Lacibacter sp. H407: one gene and its partner. The protein of the gene in region 1 interacts with the protein of each later gene in a pairwise test. Links are inferred from orthologs where the notes say so. Each region holds a gene or a part of one and is shown in the gene's direction. Other genes may lie near its edges.

Region 1 (8,169 bases):
CGGCTTAAAAACGACCTGGTAGAATTGCTCACAGCTACGGCAAACGGAACCATTGATACTGTCAAAATAGAACAGGATCCACGCTTTGCCGTTACCATGATGGCAGTAAGCGGTGGCTATCCCGGCGATTATATTAAGGGATATGAAATTGAAGGGCTCGACCAAACAGTCGAAGGTTCCATGATCTTTCATGCCGGCACAGCTGCTGAAGGAGATACAATTGTAACCAGCGGCGGACGTGTGCTTGCTGTAACATCAATGGGAAACGAGGTAGCTGATTGTGTGGCACAATCAAAAAATATACTGTCGAGTATCCGCTTCAAAAAAATGTATTACCGCAGCGATATTGGGTATGAATTTTTGAATACTAACTGAAACGTATAAACGAAGTTGAGCGACTCTTCTTTTCCTGTTTACTGCCATCAATGAAAAGTCAGGTGGTAAAGTGTTGGATGATGTTTTGAAAAATTTGTTGAAAAAACACTTACGGGCACGGTTTTAGCGTTGTTATTCCAAATTTTTCACTCAAATTTGCAAGCATCGGAACAATCAATTTCCAGTAACCAATATGGGACTCTTCAACTTTTTTATTCAGGAAATAGCTATGGACCTGGGTACCGCCAATACCCTCATTATACACAACGATGAAATTGTTGTAAATGAACCGTCTATCGTAGCACTTGATCGCAATAATCCAAAGAACGTTTTAGCAGTGGGAAAAAAGGCATTGATGATGCACGAAAAAACCCACGAAAGTATACGCACAGTTCGTCCGTTGAAAGATGGTGTAATTGCCGATTTCAATGCAGCGGAACTGATGATCCGTGAACTCATCAAATTAGTATTGACCAAAAAACCATTGTTTGCCCCCAAGTGGCGGATGATGATCTGCATACCAAGCAGTATTACCGAGGTAGAAAAAAGAGCGGTACGTGACAGTGCCGAGCAGGCCGGTGCACAGGAAGTATATCTGTTGCATGAACCAATGGCAGCAGCTCTTGGTATTGGCATTGATGTAGAAGAACCGGTTGGTAATATGATCGTTGATATTGGTGGTGGTACTACCGGTATTACCGTTATTGCGTTGGCAGGTATCGTGTGCGATCAGAGTATCCGTATTGCCGGCGATGAATTTACAGCTGATATTATGGAAGCACTTCGCCGCTACCACAGTTTATTGATTGGTGAACGTACGGCCGAGCAGATCAAAATTCAGATCGGTGCTGCCATGAAGGAACTGGACAATCCACCCGATGATATTCCGGTAAACGGTCGTGATCTTGTAACGGGTATTCCCAAACAGATCATGGTGAGTTACCAGGAAATTGCAGAAGCACTCGATAAAAGTATTTTCAAAATAGAAGAAGCCATCCTCAAAGCTTTGGAAATGACGCCTCCCGAACTGGCGGCCGATATCTACCGCAGAGGTATCTATATTACAGGTGGTGGTGCCTTGTTACGTGGACTGGATAAGCGTTTGAATCAAAAGATCAAACTGCCGGTTCATATTGCAGATGATCCGCTAAAGAGTGTGGTAAGAGGTACAGGTATTGCATTGAAAAACTACAATCGCTACCCGTTTGTGATGCGCAACTGATGATAGCATCCACAAACGGTGGAACCAATAAAACCCACCTTTCGTGCGGAATCTTTTTGCTTTTATCAGACGATTCTCAGTCTTACTTTTTTTCCTGGTGCTCGAAGTCATCAGTCTGATGCTTTTGTTCCGCTACAACAAATTTCATCAGGCGGCTTATATGGATACAGCCGGTGAAATTACAGGCAGTATTGAAGCCCAGTACAGTAAAGTAAGCGGTTACTTTAGTTTGAAAAAGGAGAATGAAGCATTACGTCGCCGGTTAACCGAAGTACAAAATAAGCTGGCCGAAAATTTTCAAAGCCCCGATACTTCACAACGAATCATCACTGATTCTATTCCCATTGATACGCTTGGTAACAAACGCAAGTACCTGTATATGGATGCAGAGGTTGTAAATAACTCTGTTTCGCAGCCCAATAACTATTTCACTATTCATCGTGGAACTAAGCAAGGCGTACAGCCGGGCATGGTAGTTATTTCACCCAATGGTGTAGCGGGTGTTGTATTGGATGCTACTGATAATTTTGCCACTGTAATGAGTATGCTCAACAAGCAAAGCCGCATCAGTGCACGGTTAAAGAAAACAGGCGAAAGCGGACGTATTGAATGGGATGGCAAAAACCCCCGGCAGGTGCAGTTGAGGGATATTCCAAAAAGTGTAAAACCGGCAGTAGGCGATACTGTTATCACCAGTCAGTATTCTGATTTTCCTCCGGGTGTGATGATTGGCGTAATTATAAAAGTAATTCCGGAACAAAGCAGTAATAACTATTTGTTGCAGATACGTCCTTCCAACGATTTCAGTCGTTTGCAAAATGTATTTGTGATATCCAACCTGCAACGCAATGAACAACTGGAACTTGAAAACCGTTTGAAAAAGAAGAAATGAGTACGCTCTTACGAAATATTATCCGTTTGATTTTATTCATCCTGTTGCAGGTGTTTGTACTCAATCAGGTGCCGCCGTTGCATCAATACATCACTCCTTATATTTATTTCCTGTTTATTTTGTGGCTGCCGTTCAGTCTTAGCCGCAGTGGATTATTGATCGTATCTTTTATTACTGGTATTTGTCTTGACTTCTTTACAAAAACGCCGGGGCTTCATGCAGCCGCCTGTGTATTGATCGGTTACCTGCGTCCCTTTCTCATTAACTTATTAATGCCACAGCAAGGAGTTGAATTTAATTACCGTGAGCCTTCGGTAGCAAGTTTGGGGTTTACACAATACATCACTTATGTATCAGTGCTTACACTTTTTCATCATGGTTTGTTATTTACCATCCAGGCATTCCAGTTTGGAAATATTTTATATCTCATTTTAAAAACACTCGGGTCAACTGTAATAAGTTTGTTGCTTGTTACCATTATAGAAATTATCTTTATACGCAAGCAGAAATTTTTAACCAATACCTGATCTTCCATTATTGAAAAACCTAGTAACAGGCTATGGCCGAATTTAATCAGTCACGACAAACCACCTTCCGTATTATTATCGGTATTGTATTCGCCATTATTCTTGTACGATTAATGACGTTGCAGTTATTTACATCCAAGTATTCAAAATTGGCGAGTGATCAGGCCATCCTCCGCAAAATTGTTTATCCAAGCCGTGGTATTATTTTCGACCGGAAAGGCAAAGCCATTTTGGATAACGTAACCATGTATGATTTGATGGTTACACCTTCGCAACTGAAAGGCGTTGATACATCTGCATTATGCCGCATCTTAAATATTGATACAGCCGAATTCAAAAAGAGGGTTGTTACATCGATCATTAAAAATTCACGAAACCGTCCGGGAGTTTTTGAACCACTGCTTTCCCCTGAGCAATATGCAAAAGTGAATGAGAACCTGTTCAAGTTTCAACCTGCCTTCTTTTTGCAGGAACGACCTATCCGGAGTTATCCATACAAAGCTGCTGCACACCTGCTTGGTTATATTGGTGAAGTAGATTCATCCATGCTGAAACGATCTAACTATTTTTATCAGATGGGCGATTTTGCCGGTCGCAGCGGATTAGAAAGTTATTATGAAAAAATATTGATGGGACAGCGGGGTATACAATATGTACTGCGTGATAATTTCAACCGACCCATTGGTCCATACGAAAACGGCGAATTTGATTCAGCTGCAACAGCCGGTCGCCATCTTAATACCTATATCGACATTGAAGTACAGGAACTAGCTGAGCGATTAATGAATGGTAAAGTGGGCAGTGTAGTGGCGATAGAGCCAAGTACAGGTGGCATCATCGCCATGGCATCGGGCCCCAGTTATGATCCAAACGAATTAACAGGTGGTGAATCAAGAAAAAATTTCAGCCGTTTATTTTTAGATCCTTCCTCGCCATTACTGAATCGTGGAATGCAAGGTGTGTATCCTCCGGGTTCAACGTTCAAGCCATTGGGTGCATTGGTGGCGTTGGATGAGGGATTGATCACACCGGATTATGGATATGCCTGTTTTGGGCGTTATGGCCCATGCGGTCGGCCTGCCTGCACGCATTCAAATGCAGGGCATGCTGCAAACCTGAGTTTATCAATTGCCAACTCCTGCAACTCGTATTACGCACATATGTTTCGCATGGCCATTGATAACCCTGCGTATAAAGATGTAGAGAAAGGATTGTTGAAATGGAAAGAATATATGACCGGCTTCGGACTAGGTCATCGTCTTGGGGTTGATATGCCGGGTGAATATGCCGGGTTTATTCCGGACACTGCACGATACAATCGTGTTTTTCGAAAAGGTGGCTGGAGTTCCTGCACTATTGCATCGCTGGGTATTGGGCAAGGCGAAATTCAAGCTACCCCATTACAAATGGCCAACGCCATGTGCCTGATTGCTAACCGTGGCTGGTATTACACGCCACACTTTGTGAAAAATATTGACGGCGAAACGCCGGAAGATACGGTGTTGAATAAGTACCGTCAGAAAATTTCGCCTTTGCATATTCCCAATGATTACTACCAGGCAGTAATTGACGGAATGGAGATGGTGGTAACAAATGGTACGGCCCGTAATGCACACATCGACGGTTTTGCTGTGTGTGCAAAAACAGGAACTGTAGAAAATTATTTCAGAAATGTAAAGCAGCAGAACCACTCGTTCTTTGTGGCGTTTGCACCAAAAGATAATCCACGGATTGCTATTTGCGTGGTGGTGGAAAATGCAGGGTATGGTTCTACATGGGCTGCACCAATCGCTTCGTTGTTGATGGAAAAGTTTTTAACGGATTCCATTGCGGGCGATAAACGAAAAGCAGAAGTGGAACGCATCAGCAATGTAACCATCACACCAACACGTATTAAGTACGAGCTGTTCAAACGTGATTCGATCAAACGTATCAAAGATTCAGTGATACGTATGAAGCAAAATCGTTTGCGTGTTGATTCAACGGCAATTGGTATGCAACAGCAACAGCTTCCAGTAGTACCTGCAGAAAAGCCGCAACAAAATAGTCAAACAGAAAAAATGATGGCTGTTTTACCATCCGATCGGTTCGTCATTAAGAAATTCAATTACACGTTTCATAGTTAATGGAAAATCAGGCCACCATAGGGAAAGGAGTAGATACGATCACCGTATTGTTATACTATGCATTGGTGACAGTTGGTTTCATTGCTATTTTTTCAGTAGAGTTCAGAGATGGGGATGCTTTTTTTCAATCCTTACTGGAGTTGAAAAAAAATTATTCAAAACAGGTACTCTTTATCGGCATCAGTTCATTGGTAGGCGTTTTTATTTTATTGACTGATAGTAAATTCTTTACCACCATCGCCAACCTGTTGTACATGGCTGGTATCTTGCTCATGTTACTCACGTTTGTAATTGGGAAAGATATCAGCGGATCAAGATCATGGATCGCATTGGGAGGTGGTTTCAATTTGCAACCGGCTGAGTTGTGTAAAGTATTTACTGCACTTGCATTGGCGAAATATTTAAGCCGGCAAGAAACTGAATTCACCACTTTCCGATCGCATGCAATTGCGTTTGCTTTAACGCTGGGTCCTGCATTGTTATCCATCTTGCAAAAAGAAACAGGATTGGCATTGGTATATTTTTCATTCTTTCTGGTGATGTACAGAGAAGGGTTACCGGCTATTTATCTCATTGCAGGCTTTTCAATTGTTGTATTGTTTGTTACGGCCATTGTGTTTTCGTTTCCTGTGTATGCCATTTTTATGGCAGCTGCGGTTGTAATTGCCTGTTATGTGTTGTGGCGAAAAATAAGACGCAATTATGGCTTGATGGTTTTTATTGTATTGCTGGCAGGCGCATGTGTGGGCTTTAAATATTTTGTTGACCATATTGTGTTTGATAAAATTCTGAAACCTTACCAGGCCGAACGTGTATTGAGCATGTTTGGTAAAAGTTATATTCCGAAGGATCCTGCACGGATCGCTCAATTTGAAAAAGAACGGGAAGCCGGAAAAAAACGTGATTATAACTACAATGTGAAGCAATCTAAAATTGCCATTGGTTCCGGTGGATTTTTAGGAAAAGGTTTTTTGAAAGGCGTAACCACTCAGGGTGATTTTGTACCGGAGCAACATACTGATTTCATTTTTACAGCTATCGCCGAGAGTTTCGGTTTTTGGGGCAGTGCTCTGCTGTTGGGCCTGTATTTTGTGCTCCTGTTCCGGATCATTACCCTGGCTGAGCGGCAACGAAGTACATTCTCCCGTGTGTATGCCTACAGCGTAGCCGCTATTCTGCTATTTCATGTAATGATCAACATCAGCATGACCATTGGTCTGATGCCCGTAATCGGGATTACACTACCTTTATTAAGCTATGGAGGGTCATCGTTGGTTACATTTACCATCCTGATCTTTATTATGCTGCGGCTGGATGCTGACCGAAGTATGGTGTTACGGTAAGCTGTATCAACTTTTTTCAAGTCCCGCTGTTTCATAATCGTGTTTTAGTTCATGCTGTATTTGCAGCGATTGATCACTGCTAAAACAAACAAATGAAAAAGTATCTCTGCACGTTTTATTTGCCTGATATGCTCGATGATGAATTTTGGGCATTGATCCCCGGACATCGCCAATATGTAAATGAATTAATGCGTGATGAAGTGATTGTTACGTATTGTGTAAACGATGTACGCAGTAAGGGATGGGTGGTGTTGAATGCCGCCTCTGAAATGGAAGCAGCCGCACTCATTGATCGGTTTCCCATCAGTAAGTTCATTCATTATGAACTGGATGAACTTTTCATCTTTGATTCCATGATCGGCGCACCCAAACTGGTTATGAACTGATTTCGTTGCTGTGCCTGTATCTTTGCAGCCTCAATGTTGTATTGTATACAACAGGATACATGAAATGATAACACAGTATACATGAAAATAATTCCACTTTCTGAAGGTAGTTTTACAGTAGATGGTTCTAAAAAATTTGTTCCCTTTGATCCCGAACGTGATAATATCAAAGACCGACCTGTAGGTAGTTTGTTGGTAGAAGTACAACCCTTTGTGGTGATCACTGAAAAAGATATTTTATTACTTGACACTGGTCTTGGTTTTACAATGCCCGATGGTACGTTGCAGATCCATCACAATCTGATGCAGGCCGGCATTAATCCCATGGAAGTAACAAAAGTATTGATGAGTCATTTGCATAAAGATCATGCAGGTGGTGTAAGCAAAGAAGATGCTGTATTGCAACAACAGTTTTTAAGTTTTCCCAATGCAACTTATATCGTCAATCAACAGGAACTGGAAATTGCAGTAAGCAAACTCTCGAAGTCGTATGCAATTGATGATGTGAGTTTATTAGCTGAATCAGATAAAGTACAATTGATCGAAAGCTCCGGTGTAATTGATGAGTACATCCATTATGAATGGACAGGCGGACATAGCCCATGGCACCAGGCATTCTGGATCAAAGAAAATGACGAGACGGTTTTCTTTGGTGGTGATGTGGCACCGCAGTTATTCCAAATGAAAACGAAGTTTGTAACCAAGTACGATTTTGATGGAAAGCTTGCTGCTGATCTTCGTGTAAAATGGTGGGAGCAGGGTCAAAAAGAGAACTGGAAATTTTTATTTTATCATGATCTTAAAACTCCGGTATTCAGCTTTTGATTCGTTGCTGAAGCATAATCGTTTTGTAGACGTATTACTACATATTCAATTTTTATGTAACGTAGGGAATTCAAACCTCTTATTAAGCAGATGGCATGAATGATGAACAAGCAACATCATTCATGCTTTTTTTGTTTTTTGGGTTAGCTGAAATGCTTTGCTGGCGCAGGTTTCAGGGCAAAAAAATAGGCCAACCCTGAAAAGAGTCGGCCGTTGCTAACCTATGAAAAACACCTATTCGCAAATTTATAGCATAAGAAATTAAAATTCCAAATTAATTTCTCTTTTGACGTTGCAACATTGGCCTGTTGGGGCGGTTTTTTAACTGATTCAATAACACGCCACGAAATTCACGTTCGGCCTGAAAGAATTTATTCATTCTGGGCTGTCCTATCACACCAACAAAACGATCACGATATTTTTTTCTTACATCAATGATCTTCTGTTCATCATCAACAATATCACGGTTGCTG
Region 2 (7,456 bases), 660 kb from region 1 along the record:
GTTATTTTTACTGGCAGAAATTCGATTCGGCCTACCGCATTTTTCAATTTATTAATTACAACTTCTTCCCAAAAGATAAGGACGAATATATTATTGTGGTGGGTTCCAACGATCGCTCCACAAAAGGTGATCTCAATATTGCAACAAAAGAAAAGAACGGCATTGTACACAAAGCATTCTCTCATCAGCCAAGCCGGAACGATGCATTGATATGGCTCACCAGAACCTATGCAGAAGACAATCTGTATCCGGAAGCCTATAGTTTGATCAACCTGCTGAAAAAAGATCCCCTGTTTCCAAAACGATTGCATGGTAAGTTGAATGAAGTACAGGCGTATACGTTTTACAAACAGGAACAATGGGACAGCACAGCATTTTATTTGAAAGATGCGTTGGGTGAAGCAGCCGATAAAACAGAACTGGCACGTTGGGAATATTTACTGGCACAGTTGTATGCAAAAACCAATCAACCGGAATTGGCCTCTTCTTTTTTCAACAAAGCAAAATCGCACACTACTGATCCTGTATTATATATCCATGCCCGTATTTATGAAGCACAATTATTACGGAAAGAAGGTGGTGATGCAGTAACTGAAACATTGGCCGATCTGCTAAAGCTGTCACGCAAAGAACGGTTTGATGGATACGAAGATGTATTGTTCTATGCGGCAGCCGATATGGCCTTGCAGAAAGGCGATACAACACAAGCTATCACATTATTGAAACGTAGTGTTTCTTATACAACAGAAAATCCATCGGTTAAAAACAAAGCCTTTGTAAAACTGGCTGATCTGGCGTATGCACGCAGAGATTATACACTTGCTTCCAACTCACTCGATAGTGTGAATTTTCAGGATATTGCCTTTGCTGAAAATGCGGCACAACTGCAGATCAAACAACAAATGTTGAAGCGATTGGTAGAACTGATCACAGTTGTAAAACAACAGGACAGTTTGCAGGCTGTTGCAAAAATGCCGGAGAAAGAAATGGATGCTTACCTGAAATCATTGGCACGCAAAATCCGTAAAGAACGTGGGTTAAAAGAAGAAGCTGTTTATACACCTACGCAAACCGCAAACAACCCTAACGATAACACTCCCCTCTTCAACAATGCAGGAAGTGGTAACAGCTGGTATTTTTATAATGCAGCACAAAAGTCAAGAGGGTTTAGTGAATTTAAAGGCAGATGGGGCAACCGTCCGAATATTGATAATTGGCGCCGGCAAGATGCGGTTGATGCAGCAAAACCACCATCGCAGGCACCACAATATGCAAGTAATGCAAACGAAGTATTGAGTATAGAACCTGATAAAATTCCCGCAGATGAATTAAGTGTGGAAGGTTTGAAAAAACGTTTACCTCTTACCGAAGAATTATTACTCGAATCGAACAGACAAATAGCAGAATCATTATTTGATCAGGGACAGATCTATAAAAATCAACTGGAAGATTATCAACAGGCAGCTGTTGTATTTGAAGAAATATGGAAACGCTTTGGTAATTATGAGAGAGAACAGGAAGTATTGTTTGAACTGTATTACTGTTATACCAAAACAGGCGACAAACAAAAGGCCGCTTACTTTCAGGATCAGTTGAATAAGAAATATCCGAACGGAGATCTGGTACAGAAAATTAATGCATCGAAAAATCCAACGGCTCCGGTAAAAGACGCAAAGACGATTGCTTACGAAACTATTTACGATCTCTTCCTCTCCGGTAAATATGATGAAGCGCAGCAACAAAAGCGATTGGCTGATTCGATTTATGGAAATTCATACTGGACACCACAGTTACTCTATATTGAATCGCTCTTTCACATCAAACAAAAAAATGATAGCGCCGCTATGCTGACGCTTACCAATCTTGAACGAAATTTCCCCGGCACACCGATGGCTGAAAAAGCTGCAGTGATGAAAGATGTAGTTACCCGCCGAACAGAAATTGAAGACTATCTCACCCGCACCAATATTGTACGCCAAACGGAAGATAGTGTTGTGATGCCGTTTGATGAAGGCCCGCTGGTGAATAAGGTTGGACAGAACATCAAAAAAGATTCAACTAATAAAATAGGAATCGGCAATCAGCCAACACAAAACAATGCGAACATAACAAGGCCTGTTGCTCCGATTCAAAAAACGGAACTTGAAAAAAATGATCGCAGCAATGCAGGTAAAGTAACCATTGGTAATAAGCCGGGTATGGATACCACTGCCATTAAACCATTGAAAGAAGGAAAAATTGAAATGGTTTACATCTACAATGCAACCGATCCTTATACGGTCATGATGTATTTTGATGAAGTGGATGAAGTGTATTTAACAGAAGCAAGAACGGCTTACCAACGTTACAACTCATCATCACACAGCGGTGAAGATATTCCGTTGAAAATTTATGTGGGCGACAAAGAGAATACCTGGATGGAAATGGGGCTGTTTTCTGATGTTACCACCGCATTGGGTTATATGGAAGAATGGAAAAAGAATGCCCGGCAGATCGTTCCATGGCTTCCTGAACTAAAATACAGTTTCATCATTATTTCCGACCGCAACCTCGAATTGCTCAAAACAAGGAAGAATATGGAGGAATACAAGCTTTTCCTTCGTCAATACATCAAAGATAAATTTTAAGATTTCTTGCTTTATTGTACTCCCTGAATTGTTATAGATTTGTCTGGTATTGAATTTGCTCTACTCTGCATCTCATACTCATCTTATGCGTAAACCAATCAAATATTTGTGGCGTGCCTTTTTTATTGGCTTCGGACTTTTCATAGTGCTGGTAATTGGCGCCAATTTCGGCTTGCTCGGTAAAATGCCTTCCCTTGAAGAGCTTGAAAATCCATCCGCTTCGCTAGCCAGCGAAGTAATTGCTTCAGATGGTACCCTCATGGGAAAATTCTATATGGAAGACCGTACCAACGTAGAATACAAAGACATTTCAAAAAATGTTGTGAATGCACTCGTTGCAGCTGAGGATGAACGTTTTTATAATCACTCCGGAATTGATGGCCGTGCGTTGGCCAGAGCTGTCATGAAGTTTGGCAGCGATGGAGGTGGCTCTACCATTACGCAGCAGTTGGCGTTGAACCTGTTTGGCGGCCGTGCAAAAAACAAAGTACTGCGGGTTTTCCAAAAAATCCAGGAATGGATCATTGCCGTAAAACTTGAACGCAATTTTACCAAAGATGAAATTATTGCACTCTATCTGAATACCGTTGAATACAGTGATAACGTATTCGGTATCCGTAATGCATCCAAAACATTTTTTCAGAAAGAACCATCGCTGGTAACAGTAGATGAAGCTGCGTTATTGATTGGTATGGTGAATGCACCTTATGCATACAATCCCCGTTTGTTTCCGCCAAGAGCCATGCAAAAAAGGAATATGGTGATCAACGATATGGTGCGTAATAAATTTGTAACAGAAGAGGAAGGTGAAAAACTGAAAAGCAAACCCATCAACCTGAAGTATAAAAAATTAGATGAAAGCACAGGGCTTGCTCCTTACTTCCGTGATGTGTTGCGTGATCAGATGAAGAAGTGGGCAAAAGAACACAAAAAGGCAAATGGTGAAACGTACAATATTTATCGTGATGGGTTGAAAATTTATACCACCATCAATCCACGCATGCAGTTGTATGCAGAAGAAGCTGTATCGAAACACATGAGTGCACTGCAAAAAAATTACTGGACTTTGCCATGGATCAAAAACAACAGCATCTGGAAAGGGCATGAAAATATTATTGAACGTGCCATGAAAGACAGCGACCGCTGGCGTAAAATGGCCGCTGCCGGAATCAGTGACGAAGACATTCGAAAAGCCTTCAACACAAAAACGAAAATGAAAGTATTTGCATGGAACAGTAAACGGGAAACCGATACAACCATGACGCCGTACGATTCTGTGCGTTATCACAAAATGATCATTCAAACTGGTTTTATGGTGATGGATCCATTTACCGGCGAAGTAAAAGCATGGGTAGGTGGTGTAAACTTTAAGAATTTTAAATTCGATCACGTTAACATCAACACCAAGCGACAGGTAGGTTCAACCTTTAAACCATTGTTGTATGCACATGCTGTTGAAAATGGTTTTACACCTGAAACACCATTACCTGCCGGACCAACTAATTTGGGTGGTAAAATGATCTCAGGTAAAGGTGGCCCAATGGCAATTTGTTTAGCTTATTCCTACAATCCCGGTGCTGCTTATTTGATGAATCAGTTCGGTGTAAAGAGTGTCATCAATTTTGCACAGAGCGCAGGTATCAAAAGTGAAATGCCTCCTTATCCATCTATTGCGTTGGGTAGTGCAGACATCAGCGTATATGAAATGCTGCAGAGTTATACCATGTTCCCGACAAATGGTATGAGCACACAGCCGATCTATGTAACACGTATTGAAGACCGTAATGGAAATATTTTACAAACCTATGCACCTGAACAAAAAGTAGTAATGAGTGAAGCTGCTGCCTACACTATGGTGAAAATGATGCAGGGCGTAGTTGATATTGGTACCGGACGTCGTTTACGTGGTATGGGACTTACCGGAGAAATTGGTGGTAAAACAGGAACAACGAACGGCAATACCGATACGTGGTTTATCGGTTATACGCCACAGTTATTAGCCGGTGGTTGGGTTGGTTGTGATGATCCGTTTCTGAAAATGGTGGGCGAAGGTAACCGAACTGCCTTACCGATCTGGGGCTACTTCTTTGAAAAAGTATTGGCTGATAAAACATTGGGCATTACCAAAGAAGCAAAGTTTGTACAACCGGAAAGCATGAAGGTGGAATCGTTCATGGATTACGAAAACTTTGCAGACAGGTATCGCAATGAGCCTGATGCAGAAAATCCGGATGCAGGAAACGGAACATCTTCCGATTACGGTGACTTGAACCTTACGCCCGATGCAACACTTGGACCTGAATCGCAACTGACAGAAGAACAGAAAGTATTGCAGGAAGCAAAAAAGCAGGAGGAGAAAAAACCGGATACGAAAAAAGATCCAACAAAACCTGCGGCAACAAACGATCCGAAGAAAGACAGCACCAAAAAGAAATGGTGGCCGTTTAAGAAGAAGAATAACTAATACTCAAAGCCCTGTACTAACTACGGGGCTTTTTTATGACAGTGATGTACTCCAGCTTAACTTATAAACATCATCTGCTCCCTTCACACAGGTAAACAGAAAGTTTGTAATAAAAGGAATTTCCAGGTGCTCACCTTTTTCATCAAATGCCACCGTTCCGCTCAAATAAATAGTTGATGAAGAAGTTTCCAATGCTTCACTGTCAAGAGGTACACGCTGTTGACCATACCCCAAATCGTAATGACGGTACGCTAATTGTTCTACCATATTCTCCAGCAAATCGGGCCGGTCAAGTATAGCAGCAATGTGAATGTAGTTGTTCATGATCCAGTCGTTTAACAGATCAACCAATCGCCTCGTTTTCTCCCTTTTCTATACTATTGATGCTGCAATCGCATTTCTGATTAATAAAGAAATGTGAAAGCTGTAAAAAGCTGCATCTGTGCATAAACTGCTGCATGAATATTTATGGGCAACCCTTAGGCATATTTTTGCATCTTTGCAACCTAAACAAACTACTGATCAATATGTGTGGAATCGTTGGATATATCGGTTCACGGGAAGCCTATCCCGTAATACTGAAAGGATTAAAGCGACTGGAATACCGTGGTTATGATAGTGCCGGTGTGGCATTACTGAACAATGGATTGAACGTTTACAAAAAGAAAGGCAAGGTGGCCCAGCTTGAAGAAGAAGCAATTGGCAAAGATCTGCACTCACATATAGGCATTGGACATACCCGTTGGGCAACACATGGTGAACCCAGCGATCGGAATGCACATCCACACATTTCCAACAACGGAAAGCTGGCGATGATCCATAATGGCATTATTGAAAACTATGTATCCATTAAAAATGAATTGCTGAAAAAAGGATACAGTTTTAAAAGCGATACCGATACAGAAGTACTGCTCAACTTTATTGAAGATATTAAAACCAACAACGAATGCTCGCTGGAAGAAGCCGTGCGTATTGCATTAAAACGTGTAGTAGGTGCTTATGTTATTTTGTTGATCGATGAAGATACTCCTGACACCATTATTGCAGCACGTAAAGGAAGTCCATTGGTAATTGGAATTGGAAAAAATGAACACTTTCTTGCAAGCGATGCGTCTCCCATTATTGAATATACTAAAGAAGTAGTGTATGTAAATGATTACGAACTCGCCATTGTAAAAGCTGATGAGCTCATTCTGAAAAATCTCGGTAACGAAAAGATCACTCCATATATTCAAAAGCTTGACCTTGAACTGGCGGCTATTGAAAAAGGTGGTTATGATCATTTCATGATCAAGGAGATCAATGAACAACCGCATACGATCTATGATTGTTTGCGTGGACGATTAGACCCTGTTGCAGGCACTATTACCATGGCCGGCGTACAGAACAACATGGAGCAACTGAAAAATGCACAACGTATTGTGATGATCGCTTGCGGTACCAGTTGGCATGCAGGATTGGTAGCTGAATATATTTTTGAAGAACTCTGCCGCATTCCGGTTGAAGTAGAATATGCATCTGAATTTCGTTACCGTAACCCGGTGATCAACAAAGGCGATGTGATCATAGCCATTTCGCAAAGTGGTGAAACAGCAGATACCATTGTTGCCATTGACAAAGCAAAAGAACAAGGCGCATTTATATTTGGTGTAGTGAACGCTGTTGGCAGCTCCATTGCCCGCTTATCGCATGCAGGTGCTTACACACATGCCGGACCTGAGATTGGTGTAGCAAGTACCAAAGCATTCACAGCACAGTTAGCAGTGTTAACCATGGTTGCCTTAAAGATCGCTCTTGAAAAAGGAACCATTACGCATGACCGTTATATGCACCTGTTGAATGAACTGCATGAAATTCCTGATAAAGTGAAACTGTTGCTGGAGCATTCCGATAAAGTAAAAGAAATCGGATTGAAGTATAAAGATGCCAGTGATTTCTTATACCTCGGTCGTGGATATAATTTCCCTGTCGCTCTTGAAGGTGCCTTGAAGCTGAAAGAGATCACTTACATTCATGCAGAAGGTTATCCGGCTGCAGAAATGAAACATGGTCCTATTGCATTGGTGGATGAAAAACTACCTGTTGTATTTGTTGCGACCAAAGATCCTTACTACGAAAAAATTGTGAGTAACATCCAGGAGATCAAAGCAAGAAAAGGTCAGGTGATTGCCGTTGTTTCTGAAAACGATGAAGTAATCCCAACCATGAGCAACGATATCATGTTTGTGCCGGAGGCTGATGAAATTGTTGCACCGATATTGAGTGTAATTCCATTGCAACTGCTCTCCTATTATATTGGTGTGGCAAAAGGATTGGATGTAGATAAGCCACGGAATTTAGCAAAAAGTGTGACGGTTGAATAACT

Evidence for each region. Proteins that work in one complex are often made in the same cells at the same time.
Region 2: the proteins of mrdA (region 1) and WG989_RS00185 interact in binary tests that used the Escherichia coli proteins (3 or more experiments, as listed by UniProt). The link is inferred for Lacibacter sp. H407 from one-to-one orthologs.

The regions. Positions count from the first base shown.
Region 1 is NZ_JBBKTU010000001.1:696,097-704,265, reverse strand. What follows is about bases 2,695-5,595. They hold mrdA (penicillin-binding protein 2), read left to right. Parts: upstream 2,695-3,048; coding sequence 3,049-5,142; downstream 5,143-5,595. Other genes in these bases: rodA (rod shape-determining protein RodA), read left to right, coding at 5,142-5,595; WG989_RS02955 (rod shape-determining protein MreD), read left to right, coding at 2,695-3,016. Also shown: purD (phosphoribosylamine--glycine ligase), read left to right, coding at 1-375; WG989_RS02965 (rod shape-determining protein), read left to right, coding at 569-1,597; rod shape-determining protein MreC, read left to right, coding at 1,641-2,489; more of WG989_RS02955, read left to right, coding at 2,486-2,694; more of rodA, read left to right, coding at 5,596-6,485; WG989_RS02940 (hypothetical protein), read left to right, coding at 6,578-6,871; WG989_RS02935 (MBL fold metallo-hydrolase), read left to right, coding at 6,953-7,696; WG989_RS02930 (hypothetical protein), read right to left, coding at 7,971-8,169. UniProt on the Escherichia coli protein: Catalyzes cross-linking of the peptidoglycan cell wall. Responsible for the determination of the rod shape of the cell. Is probably required for lateral peptidoglycan synthesis and maintenance of the correct diameter during lateral and centripetal growth.
Region 2 is NZ_JBBKTU010000001.1:31,395-38,850, forward strand. Bases 2,369-5,401 are described here. They hold WG989_RS00185 (transglycosylase domain-containing protein), read left to right. Parts: upstream 2,369-2,712; coding sequence 2,713-5,091; downstream 5,092-5,401. Other genes in these bases: porW (type IX secretion system periplasmic lipoprotein PorW/SprE), read left to right, coding at 2,369-2,627; WG989_RS00190 (hypothetical protein), read right to left, coding at 5,125-5,401. In the rest of the region: more of porW, read left to right, coding at 1-2,368; more of WG989_RS00190, read right to left, coding at 5,402-5,415; glmS (glutamine--fructose-6-phosphate transaminase (isomerizing)), read left to right, coding at 5,619-7,454. UniProt on the Escherichia coli protein: Cell wall formation. Synthesis of cross-linked peptidoglycan from the lipid intermediates.